DNA from 2 places in the Leifsonia sp. GW821-FHT13C05 genome. Region 1 is predicted to be linked to the other one. Evidence: predicted binding sites of a transcription regulator. Region 1 holds the regulator's gene; the other holds the start of a gene.
What was found. Region 1 encodes HrcA, which represses chaperone genes, less so after heat shock. Its sites were predicted from a motif close to TTNGCACTCGNNNNNNNCGAGTGCNAA; they were not measured.
Positions count from the first base shown of each region.

Region 1 (5,590 bases):
TCCACCTGCGTGATGTCGCCGGTGACGACCATCCGCGAGCCGAAGCCGAGCCTGGTGAGGAACATCTTCATCTGCTCCGGCGTGGTGTTCTGCGCCTCGTCGAGCACGATGAACGAGTCGTTCAGCGTGCGTCCGCGCATGTACGCCAGCGGAGCGACCTCGATCGTGCCGGCCGCGAGCAGCTTCGGCACGATGTCCGGGTCCATCATCTCGTTGAGCGCGTCGTACAGCGGACGCAGGTACGGGTCGATCTTGTCAGTGAGCGTGCCAGGCAGGTAGCCGAGCCGCTCGCCGGCCTCGACGGCCGGGCGGGTCAGGATGATCCTGTTGACCTCTTTGCGCTGCAGGGCCTGCACGGCCTTCGCCATCGCCAGATAGGTCTTGCCCGTGCCTGCCGGTCCGATGCCGAACACGATGGTGTTGTGGTCGATGGCGTCGACGTACTGCTTCTGACCGAGGGTCTTCGGCCGGATCGCCTTGCCGCGCGCGGTCAGGATGGCCTGGCTGAGCACGTCGGACGGGCTCAGGTTCAGGCCGGTGTCCAGCATCTTCGCCGAACTGGTCACCTCGGCGGGGCTGATCTCCTGGCCGTTGCGCACCATCAGCAGCAGCTCCTCGATCAGCCGGCGGGCCGCATCCACCTGGGACGCGTCGCCGGTGAGCGAGATCTCGTTGCCGCGAACGTGCACGCTGACCTGCGGGTACTGCCGCTCCAACGTGGTGAGCAGACGATCCTGCGGGCCGAGCAACCGCACCATCTGCACGCCGTCGACGTGCAGGCGCGCTTCGGACTCCGATGCTCCCGCTGCAGGCGTTGATTCGCTAGTCGGCAAGGCTTCCTTCCTCGAGCTCTCCGCTCAGAACGTGGGCGTGCACATGGAACACGGTCTGTCCCGCATTGGCCCCGGTATTGAAGATCAAACGGAAATCACCGTCGGAGTGTTCCTCCGCCAGCGATTTCGCCGTCGCGACCAGCTCGGCCAGCAGGGCGGGATCCCCCGCCGCCAACTCGGTCACGTCGCGGTACTGCTGCGTCTTGGGTACGACCAGGAGGTGCACGGGCGCCTTGGGCGCGATGTCCCTGAACGCGATGATGCGCTCGCCGTCGTAGACGATGTCGGCCGGGATCTCGCCCGCGATGATGCGGGAGAAGATCGAAGGCTGCTCGGTTTCCATGTCTCCCATCTTAAGCGCCACGCCTCACCAACGGCCGATGGATGCGTTCAGCACGGCCAGGGCCGCCGGCCCGGCCGTCGAGGTGCGCAGCACGGTCGAGCCGAGGCGCACGAGCTCGGCGCCCGCGCCGCGGAACGCGTCGAGCTCGGACGGCGCGATGCCGCCCTCCGGGCCGACCACCAGCACGAGAGGGCGCGCATCCGGCTGCAGCGACGTGAGCGGCACATCCGCGTCCGGCTCCAGCACGAGCACGCGCGCGTCGGCGCAGTGTGCAGCGACCTGCTTGGTCGACGCCAGCTCCCCGACCTCCGGCACCCAGGCCCGGATCGACTGCTTCGCCGCCTCGCGCACGATGGTCGCCCAGCGCTCGCGGCCCTTGGCGACCTTCTGGCCCTCCCAGCGGGAGACGGAGCGGGATGCCGCCCACGGGATCACCGCATCCACGCCCAATTCGGTCGCGGCCTGGATGGCGAGCTCGTCACGGTCGCCCTTCGCGAGGGCCTGCACGAGCGTGATCGCCGGCGCACCGCGCTCGACTTGCTGCACCGTGGCCACGTCGATGGTCAGCGCGGCGTTGGTCGCCTCCACCACCTCGCCCGTCGCCACGAGACCCCGGCCGTTGCCGATCATCACCGACTGGCCAGGCCGGGTGCGGTTGACCGTCGCCGCGTGCTTCGCCTCAGCACCGGTGATCGACAGGCGCTCCCCGACCGTCGCCGTCTCCAGGTCCTCCCGCAGGTAGAGCGAGCTCATGCCGGGATCAGACGTTCAGGAAGCGGTCGCGCAGCTTGGCGAAGAGACCCTGCTGGAAGCGGGCCAGCGACGGCTCCTCCTGCTTGTGCGTCGAGGCGAACTGCTTGATCAGCTCACGCTCCTTGTGGTCGAGCTTCGTCGGGGTGACCACCTGGATGCCGACCCGCAGGTCGCCGCGGCCGCTGCCGCGCAGGTGCGTGATGCCGCGATCCTTCACCGTGATGATGTCCGCGCTCTGGATGCCCGCCTTCAGCTCCAGCTTGATGTCGCCGTCGAGCGCCTTGACCGTGGCCGTGGTGCCGAGGATCGCATCCGTCATCGCCACTTCGAGCGTGCAGAGCAGGTCGTCGCCGTCGCGGCTGAACACGTCGTGGTGCTTGACCTTGATCTCCAGGTAGAGGTCGCCGTTCGGGCCGCCGGCGGGACCGGCCTCGCCGCTGCCCGGCATCTGCAGCCGGAGGCCGGTGTCGACACCGGCGGGGATGTCCACGGGAACCGTGCGGCGGGCGCGCACGCGGCCCTGGCCCTGGCAGGTGACGCACGGCGTCGCGATGACGGTGCCGTAGCCACGGCAGGTGCCGCAGGGGGTGGAGGTCATCACGTTGCCGAGCAGCGAACGCACGGAGCGCTGGATGCTGCCGGTGCCGTGGCAGATGTCACAGGTCACCGGAGCGGTGCCCGGCTGGCAGCACGAGCCGTTGCAGGTCTCGCAGACGATGGCGGTGTCGACCTCGAGGTCGCGGTGGGTGCCGAAGATGACCTCGTCGAGGTCCACCTCGACGCGCAGCAGCGCATCCTGGCCGCGCTCGCGGCGGGACTTCGGCCCTCTGGTCTGGCCGCCCCCTCCGAAGAACGTCTCGAAGATGTCGCCGAAGCCGCCGAAGTTCTGGCCGCCTCCGCCGAAGCCGGCCTGCGGGCCGAGGTCGTACTGCTCGCGCTGCTGCGGGTCGCTCAGCACGTCGTACGCGTGGGTGACCAGCTTGAAACGCTCGGACGCCTCGGCGGACGGGTTCACATCCGGGTGCAGTTCGCGGGCGAGGCGGCGGTACGCCTTCTTGATCTCATCGGGGGTGGCGTTGCGCTCAACGCCCAGGACTTCGTAGTGGTCGGCCACAGACGGCTTTTCCTTCTCGTTCGTTGTCTTATTCGCCGAGCAGGCGGGAGAGGTAGCGGGCCACCGCTCGCACGGCGGCCATGTTGCTCGAATAGTCCATGCGGAGCGGGCCGAGCACGCCGAGACGCGCCAGCTCCGACCCGGATGCGGTGTAGCCGCTCGACAGCACGGAGGTCTCCGCGAGCCCGAACGACGCGTTCTCGCGCCCGATGCTCACCGCCACCCCGTGCTGATCGCCGGCCATCTCGCCGAACAGCTTCAACAGCACGACCTGCTCCTCGATGGCTTCGAGGACGGGGAAGATGCTCCCCGTGAAGTCGTGCTCGGTACGCACGAGGTTCGCGGCTCCGGCCATCACCAGCTTGTCCTGGCGGTTCGCGGCGATCTGCTCCATGAGCGCCGTCGCGACGGGGTCGACCAGCGCCCTGGTGCGCTCGGTCAGCGCATCCGGGAGCTGGGAGAGCCTGGCGGTCGCGTCGCTGAGCGACAGTCCGGCCGCAGCGCCGTTGATGGCGCCGCGGATCTCGGCGACCTCTTCGTCCGACAGCTCGGCGCCGAGCTCGATCACGCGCTGCTCGACGGCGCCGGAATCGGTGATCAGCACGCTGAGCAGCCTGCGCGGCGCCAGCGTCACCAGCTCGATGTGCCGGATGCGCGACCTTGTCACAGACGGATACTGCACGAGCGCGACCTGGTTGGTCAGTTGCGACAGCAGCCGCACGGTGCGCGCCAGCACGTCGTCGAGGTCGACGGACTCGCCGAGGAACACCTCGATCGCCTGCCGCTGCGCCTGACTGAGCGGACGCATCTCGGCGAGGTGGTCGACGAACAGCCGGTAGCCCTTGTCGGTGGGGACGCGCCCGGACGAGGTGTGCGGGGCTGCGATCAGGTCTTCCTCTTCGAGCGCGGCCATGTCGTTGCGGATCGTCGCCGCCGACACGCCGAACGCGTGCCGCTCGACGATGCTCTTCGAGCCGACCGGTTCGCGTGACGCGACGTAGTCCTGCACGATGACGCGCAGCACCTCGAGGCTCCGCTCAGAAACCATGCGACCCGCCTCCCGAAGACCTTTAGCACTCACTGAACCTGAGTGCTAATCATAACGCGCTGACACGCCCACACGATCATTGCCCCGCCGGGAGCGGCGGCAGTACGGTATGCGCACAGGTCCGAATACGTGCCTGCCCCTCACGAAAGGCTCCGACCATGAGTGACCCGAACCAGCCGCCGGTCAACCCGGAAGGCAACGGCGTTCCCCCGCAGCAGCCGAACGTCCCCCCGGCGCAGCCGCAGCAGCCATACGGTCAGGTCCCGCCGCAGCAGCCGAACGTTCCTCCGGCGCAGCCGCAGCAGCCGTACGGTCAGCAACCGCAGCAGCCGTACGGCGGCGCAGGCGCTCCTGCCGCCGCTCCGCTCGACGCGGCGTCCGACAAGCAGTGGGCGTCGTTCGCGCACCTCGGCGGCATCCTCTGGATCCTGCCGTCGCTGATCATCTTCCTCGTCTTCAAAGACCGCGGTCAGCTGACCAACCAGGAGTCGAAGGAAGCCCTCAACTGGCAGATCACCTGGATCATCGTCTGGATCGCCTCCCAGATCGTCGGCGCCGTCCTGGCGTTCACCGGTTTCGGCTGGCTGATCTTCGGCCTGCTCATCCCGTGGATCCTCTACGTCGTGAACCTCGTGTTCTCGATTCTCGGATTCGTGAAGGTGAACAGCGGAGGAACCTACCGCTACCCGGTCAACTTCCGGTTCATCAAGTAGCGCGCAGACCGCGTCCGCAGAGCACCGCCGGAGGACGCCGAGGGACCAGGTCTCTCGGCGTCTTCCCAGTTTCGGCATGTTTGCCCTACTGTTATGGCTGACGATCCCGTCCACGACCCGCCCGGACCCCGGGCGCAGCCAAGGAGAGAACATGTCCGCAACGCCCCCGCCGCCGCCTGGTGCACCGTACGGAGGCCAGGCCCAGCAGCTCAGCCCCTCGGATGAGAAGCTGTGGGCGACCCTGGTCCACATCGGTGGCATCATCTTCAACTGGATCCCGGCGCTCGTCGGCTACCTCGTCCTCAAGGACAAGGGCCCGTTCGTCCGCGCGCACACCGCGACGGCGCTGAACTTCCAGATCACGATCTTCATCGCGTACATCGTGGGCGGAATCCTGACGATCGTGTTCGTCGGCGTGCTGATCATCGCTGCTGCGGCCATCCTGAACATCGTCTTCAGCATCATCGCGGCGATCAAGGCCAACCAGGGTCAGTACTACGTCTACCCGGTGGCGATCAAGTTCGTCAGCTGACGTTCGACCGCTCCGTCGTGCGCCCCGGCTTCCGAGCCGGGGCGTTCGTCGTTTCCGGGGTGTGTGCCGGGCGCGTGTCGTCGGCGCCGGGCGCCGGTGTCAGTCGTCGAGCAGCCTGCGGACGACCGCGTCGGCGAGGAGGCGGCCGGACAGCGTGAGCTCGATGGTCCCGCGGAGCGCGGCCCGCGCATCCACCAGTCCGTCGGCGATCAGCCCGGCCACCGCCGTGCGGCCGTACTGGTCGAGCTCGGCGG
Region 1 is NZ_JBXAPT010000001.1:631,584-637,173, forward strand. Features, by position in the region: gene AC1ROC_RS03055 (PhoH family protein) at 1-833, opposite strand, end outside; gene AC1ROC_RS03060 (histidine triad nucleotide-binding protein) at 823-1,176, opposite strand; gene AC1ROC_RS03065 (16S rRNA (uracil(1498)-N(3))-methyltransferase) at 1,201-1,929, opposite strand; gene dnaJ (molecular chaperone DnaJ) at 1,937-3,043, opposite strand; gene hrcA (heat-inducible transcriptional repressor HrcA) at 3,072-4,091, opposite strand; gene AC1ROC_RS03080 (DUF4870 domain-containing protein) at 4,250-4,804, shown strand; gene AC1ROC_RS03085 (DUF4870 domain-containing protein) at 4,956-5,336, shown strand; gene hemW (radical SAM family heme chaperone HemW) at 5,436-5,590, opposite strand, start outside.

Region 2 (5,590 bases), on a different contig from region 1:
CGTGAATGGGCAGGTCCGCGTGGTCGCGGAGAGCGCCTTGACGGCCACGTTCATCAACTTCGTCGTCGGCACGACGGTCCTGCTCGTGCTGATGGTCGTCCACTCGTCCATCGTCGGCTGGCCGACAGCGCTGCCGACGGAGCCCTGGCTCTACGTCGGCGGCGCGATCGGCTGCATCTTCATCGCGGGGGCCGCGCTGCTCGTCCGGGTGCTCGGCGTGCTGGTGCTCGGTCTCGCCACCGTTGCCGGCCAGCTGCTGACCGCGCTCCTGCTCGACCTGCTGGCGCCGAGCGCCGCGCATCCCGTGGCGCTGTCGACGGTGGCCGGCACCGTGCTGGCGCTCGTCGCGGTTGCCGTGGCGAGCATCCGGTGGGGGACCCCGGCCGGGCGCGGGGACGCTACGAAAGCGTCGTGAGGTAGCGCTCGGGGTCGACCGCCTTGCGGTGGCTCTCCTTGGAACCGTCCGGGATTCCGCCGACGTAGAGCCAGCCGAGCAGCCGCTCGTTCTTCTTCAGGCCGTGCATCGCGTGGACGGCCTTCGACCTGGTGTGGTGACCGGTGCGCCAGATCACGCCCCAGCCCGCATCGTGCAGCAGCAGGCTCAGGATGTGCGCGACGCCGGATGCCACGGCGTCCTGTTCCCAGCCCGGCACCTTGCCACTTGTGCTGCGCACGGCGACGATCGCAAGCAACAGCGAGGCGCGGTGCGTCTTCGCGACGAGCTTCTCCGCGTCTTTGCCCGAGACGCGTGCGTCCTTCGCGAACGCGGCGCCGAGGCGGTCGCGGGCCTCCCCGCGCAGCTCGATCACGCGCCACGGGTGCAGGGCGCTGTGGTCGGCGACCCGGCCGGCAGCCGCCACCAGGGGCAGCAGCTCCTCGTGGGTCGGCGCCGCCTCGGTCACCCGCGAGTACGAGCGACGGGAGGCGACGGCGTCGACCAGGTCTGTCACGCCTGCTCGCCCTCGGTGAAGTTGAGGGACAGCGAGTTCATGCAGTACCGGTCGCCGGTCGGGGTGCCGAAGCCGTCGTCGAAGACGTGTCCGAGGTGCGAGCCGCAGGTGGCGCAGCGGACCTCGGTGCGCACCATCCCGAGGCTGTTGTCCTCGAGCAGCTGCACGGCGTCCGGGCGAACGGACTCGTAGAAGCTGGGCCAGCCGCATCCGGAGTCGAACTTGGTGCCCGACTTGAACAGCTCGGCTCCGCAGGCGGCACAGGTGTAGAGACCGGCGCGGCTCTCGTCGAGCAGTTCGCCTGTCCACGGCCGCTCTGTTCCCGCCTCACGCAGCACGGCGTACTGCTCCGGGCTGAGCTCCTTGCGCCACTCGTCTTCGCTCTTGGCGACGTCGTACTCCATGCGTGTTCCTTTCGTCGTTTCTCCACACTAAACGGAGGAGAGGGCGCGGCTGTTCCCTGTTTCGTCCCGAGAACCGCCGCGCGCCGAAAGGCCAACACACAGAAACCCGCAAATAGGATGAACCGCGAACGCAGGAGCGGCGGCACGACCGACAGGCATGAAGGGATCATGGTGGCGAACGCGGCAGACGACCGGGCATCCATTCAGCGCCCAGACGGCCTGAGCGAGCGGGACGTCGCGATCCTCGCGTTCGAGCGGCAGTGGTGGCGGCATGCCGGCGCCAAGGAGCAGGCCATCCGTGAGGAGTTCGGCCTGTCGGCGGCGCGGTACTATCAGCTGCTCGGTGCGCTGATCGACCAGCCAGCCGCTCTGCAGCACGACCCCATGCTCGTCAAGCGCCTGCTCAGACTGCGCGAGGCGAGAATGGCCGCCAGAAGCTCCCGGACGCTCGCGTCCGACGACTGAGGACCACCGACACGATGGCAGAGAAGTACCCCAAAGACCGTTTCGACGCGATTCCGGACGACCTGAACCGCGTCGGCGCGCACCGCGCGCCCCGCGCAAAAGGGCGCGGCTGGATCGGCTTCGGCTGGGCGGCGCTCGCCACCATCGTGCTGATCGGCGCTGGAGTCTTTGGGCTCTCGCTCATCAACGGCAGCATCTCCTTCCACGGCACGCCGGGCACCAGCTCGGCCTCCAAGACGCCGACGCCGTCTCCGACGCCGACCATCGTGCCGACGATCGATCCTGCACTCACGGTGAACGTGCTCAACGGCACCACGACTCCGGACCTCGCTGCCGCAGCCCGGACCAAGCTCACCGCGGCCGGCATCAAGGTGGGCGCGCTCGCCAACGCGGACAAGACCGACCTGACGCAGACCGTCGTCTACTACTCCGACCCGAAGAACGCGGGGGCGGCGCTCGGTGTCGCCCAGGCGCTGCCGGGAGCCACCACCGCCGAGACCCAGGACTACGCGGACACTGGCGCCGATATCACAGTCGTGCTGGGAAGCAACTTCACCGGCTGACGATTTCGGTCCGTCCCGTATTGTTTCGGGCGTGTTTAACTTCTGACGGTTTCCGGTCATTTCCCGTCTTTTTGCCGAAATAGCTGGTGTTTACGTGCATTGAAAGCATTAGTATCTGGATTCAACGCGCCGGTGATGGGCCGTCGCTACGAAACACAGCAATAGGAGTTATGCATGGCGAACGGAACCGTGAAGTGGTTCAACGCTGAAAAGGGCTACGGATTCATCACCGTCGACGACGGGGGACAGGACGTGTTCGTCCACTACTCCGCCATTGACATGAACGGCTACAAGGTCCTCGAAGAGGGTCAGCAGGTCGTGTTCGAAGTCGGCAGCGGACAGAAGGGCCCGCAGGCTGAGTCGGTGCGTCCGGCGTAGCACGCAGCAACCAACCTGGCGGAGCGTCGTCCCTGAAGGGGCGGCGCTCTCCTGTTTAACTCCTCTCTCCGTGTCTGCTGTCGGCGGACTCACCTTGCACTCGGCTGCCCCGAGTGCCAGAATCGCTTTAGCACTCCATCTGATCGAGTGCTAACCGTTCGCATCTTTCGCAGACGTCCGGGAGGGACGAGAAACAACCATGGCAAAGATCATTGCTTTCGACGAGGACGCCCGCCGCGGCCTTGAGCGCGGCCTCAACATCCTGGCCGACACCGTCAAGGTGACGCTGGGCCCGCGTGGCCGCAACGTCGTTCTCGAGAAGAAGTGGGGCGCCCCCACGATCACCAACGACGGCGTTTCCATCGCGAAGGAGATCGAGCTCGACGACCCGTTCGAGAAGATCGGCGCGGAGCTCGTCAAGGAGGTCGCCAAGAAGACCGACGACGTCGCCGGTGACGGAACCACCACCGCGACCGTTCTCGCTCAGGCGCTCGTCAAGGAAGGCCTCCGCAACGTGGCCGCCGGCGCAGACCCCATCACCCTGAAGCGTGGCATCGAGAAGGCCGTCAAGGCCGTCACCGAGGAGCTCATCGCGAGCGCCAAGGAGGTCGAGACCAAGGAGGAGATCGCTGCAACCGCATCCATCTCCGCCGGAGACACCACCATCGGCGACATCATCGCCGAGGCGATCGACAAGGTCGGCAAGGAGGGCGTCGTCACCGTCGAGGAGTCGAACACCTTCGGCACCGAGCTCGAGCTGACCGAGGGCATGCGCTTCGACAAGGGCTACCTGTCGCAGTACTTCGTCACCGACCAGGACCGCCAGGAGGCGGTGTTCGAAGACCCGTACATCCTCATCGCCAACCAGAAGATCTCCAACATCAAGGATCTGCTGCCGATCGTCGACAAGGTGATCCAGGCCAACAAGCAGCTCCTGATCATCGCGGAGGACGTCGACGGCGAGGCCCTGGCCACGCTGATCGTCAACAAGATCCGCGGCATCTTCAAGTCGGTCGCCGTCAAGGCTCCCGGCTTCGGCGACCGCCGCAAGGCGCAGCTGCAGGACATCGCCATCCTCACCGGTGGCCAGGTCATCTCCGAGGAGGTCGGCCTCAAGCTCGAGAACGTCACCCTCGACCTGCTCGGTCAGGCACGCAAGGTCGTCATCACCAAGGATGAGACCACCATCGTCGAGGGCGCGGGCGACCCCGAGGCCATCGCGGGACGCGTCGCTCAGATCCGCAACGAGATCGACAACACCGACAGCGACTACGACCGTGAGAAGCTGCAGGAGCGCCTGGCGAAGCTCGCCGGCGGTGTCGCGGTCATCAAGGCCGGAGCCGCGACCGAGGTCGAGCTCAAGGAGCGCAAGCACCGCATCGAGGACGCCGTCCGCAACGCGAAGGCAGCCGTCGAAGAGGGCATCGTCGCCGGTGGTGGCGTCGCCCTCATCCAGGCGGGCAAGACCGCTTTCGAGAAGCTCGAGCTCACGGGTGACGAGGCCACCGGCGCGAACATCGTCAAGGTCGCCATCGAGGCTCCGCTCAAGCAGATCGCCATCAACGCAGGCCTCGAGGCCGGCGTCGTGGTCGAGAAGGTCCGCAACCTCCCGGTCGGACACGGCCTCAACGCCGCGACCGGCGAGTACGTCGACATGCTGGCCACCGGCATCAACGACCCGGTGAAGGTCACCCGCTCGGCCCTGCAGAACGCAGCGTCGATCGCCGGCCTGTTCCTCACCACCGAGGCCGTCGTCGCCGACAAGCCGGAGAAGAACCCGGCCCCGGCCGGCGACCCCACCGGCGGCATGGACTTCTAAGTCCTACCCAGCACCACGAAGAGGGCGTCTCCCGCACGGGAGGCGCCCTCTTTCGTCGTATCCGTCGTGTCCGTCATATCCGTCGTGCCCGGCGCATCCATCGGCGAGATACCACGAACTGTCGCGAAACGCCCGGGATGCGGTGCAGTTACTGGTATATCGCGGATCAGGCCGCGGTCTCCGCGAGCGGGAGGGAGACGCGGAAGGTGGCGCCGCCGCCGTCCGTCTCGACGACCTCGACGGTGCCGCGGTGGGCGGCGACGATCGAGGAGACGATGGCGAGGCCGAGGCCGCTGCCGCCGGTCTCGCGGGCGCGGGACGTGTCTGCGCGCCAGAAGCGCTGGAAGATCTTCTCGCGGATCTGCGGCGGGATGCCGTCGCCGTGGTCGCGCACCTCCAGGATCGCGCGACCGGTGAGGTGGTTCACCTGCACCATGATCTCGATCGGGGTGCCCTCCGCGGTGTATCGCAGCGCGTTGCCCATCAAGTTGGTGACCACCTGGCGCAGCTTGTTCTCCTCCGCCAGCACGATGGCGGGCTCAGCCGGAACGGGCTGGTGCAGCACCACCTTCTCCGCGGTGGTGACGGGCATCGGCTCTGTGCTGCCCGGCCGGCGGGAGCGGCCGCGGCGCAGCCGCGCGAGCGTCGCGCCCGCGAACGCGATCGGTCCCGTGGCGTTGCTGACGCGCGCCGCCTGGTCCTGGATGGGCATCGGGACCGTGTCGACGCCCGGTTCTTCCGGACCGAACTCGGGGGCGGCGATCGGGTCGGGGGTGATGACGGTGACGACACGGCCGGGGGCGCCGGCCATCGCATCCATTGCCGCGTCCTGGGCGATGCGCACCAGGTCGACGGGATGCAGGTCGAGCGGCTTGGTCTCGTCGAGTCGGGCGAGTTCGAGCAGGTCCTCCACCAGGCCGCCCATCCGGATGGCCTCCTTCTCGATCCTGTCCATCGCCTGCGCGACGTCCTCGGGGGTCTGCAGGGCGCCCATCCGGTACAGCTCTGCGT
Region 2 is NZ_JBXAPT010000004.1:133,977-139,566, forward strand. Features, by position in the region: gene AC1ROC_RS12880 (DMT family transporter) at 1-415, shown strand, start outside; gene AC1ROC_RS12885 (nitroreductase family protein) at 399-950, opposite strand; gene msrB (peptide-methionine (R)-S-oxide reductase MsrB) at 947-1,354, opposite strand; gene AC1ROC_RS12895 (DUF3263 domain-containing protein) at 1,523-1,819, shown strand; gene AC1ROC_RS12900 (LytR C-terminal domain-containing protein) at 1,834-2,382, shown strand; gene AC1ROC_RS12905 (cold-shock protein) at 2,557-2,760, shown strand; gene groL (chaperonin GroEL) at 2,960-4,579, shown strand; gene AC1ROC_RS12915 (sensor histidine kinase) at 4,746-5,590, opposite strand, start outside.
Region 2: the regulator HrcA is predicted to act here: its motif matches at 2,888-2,914, upstream of groL (chaperonin GroEL).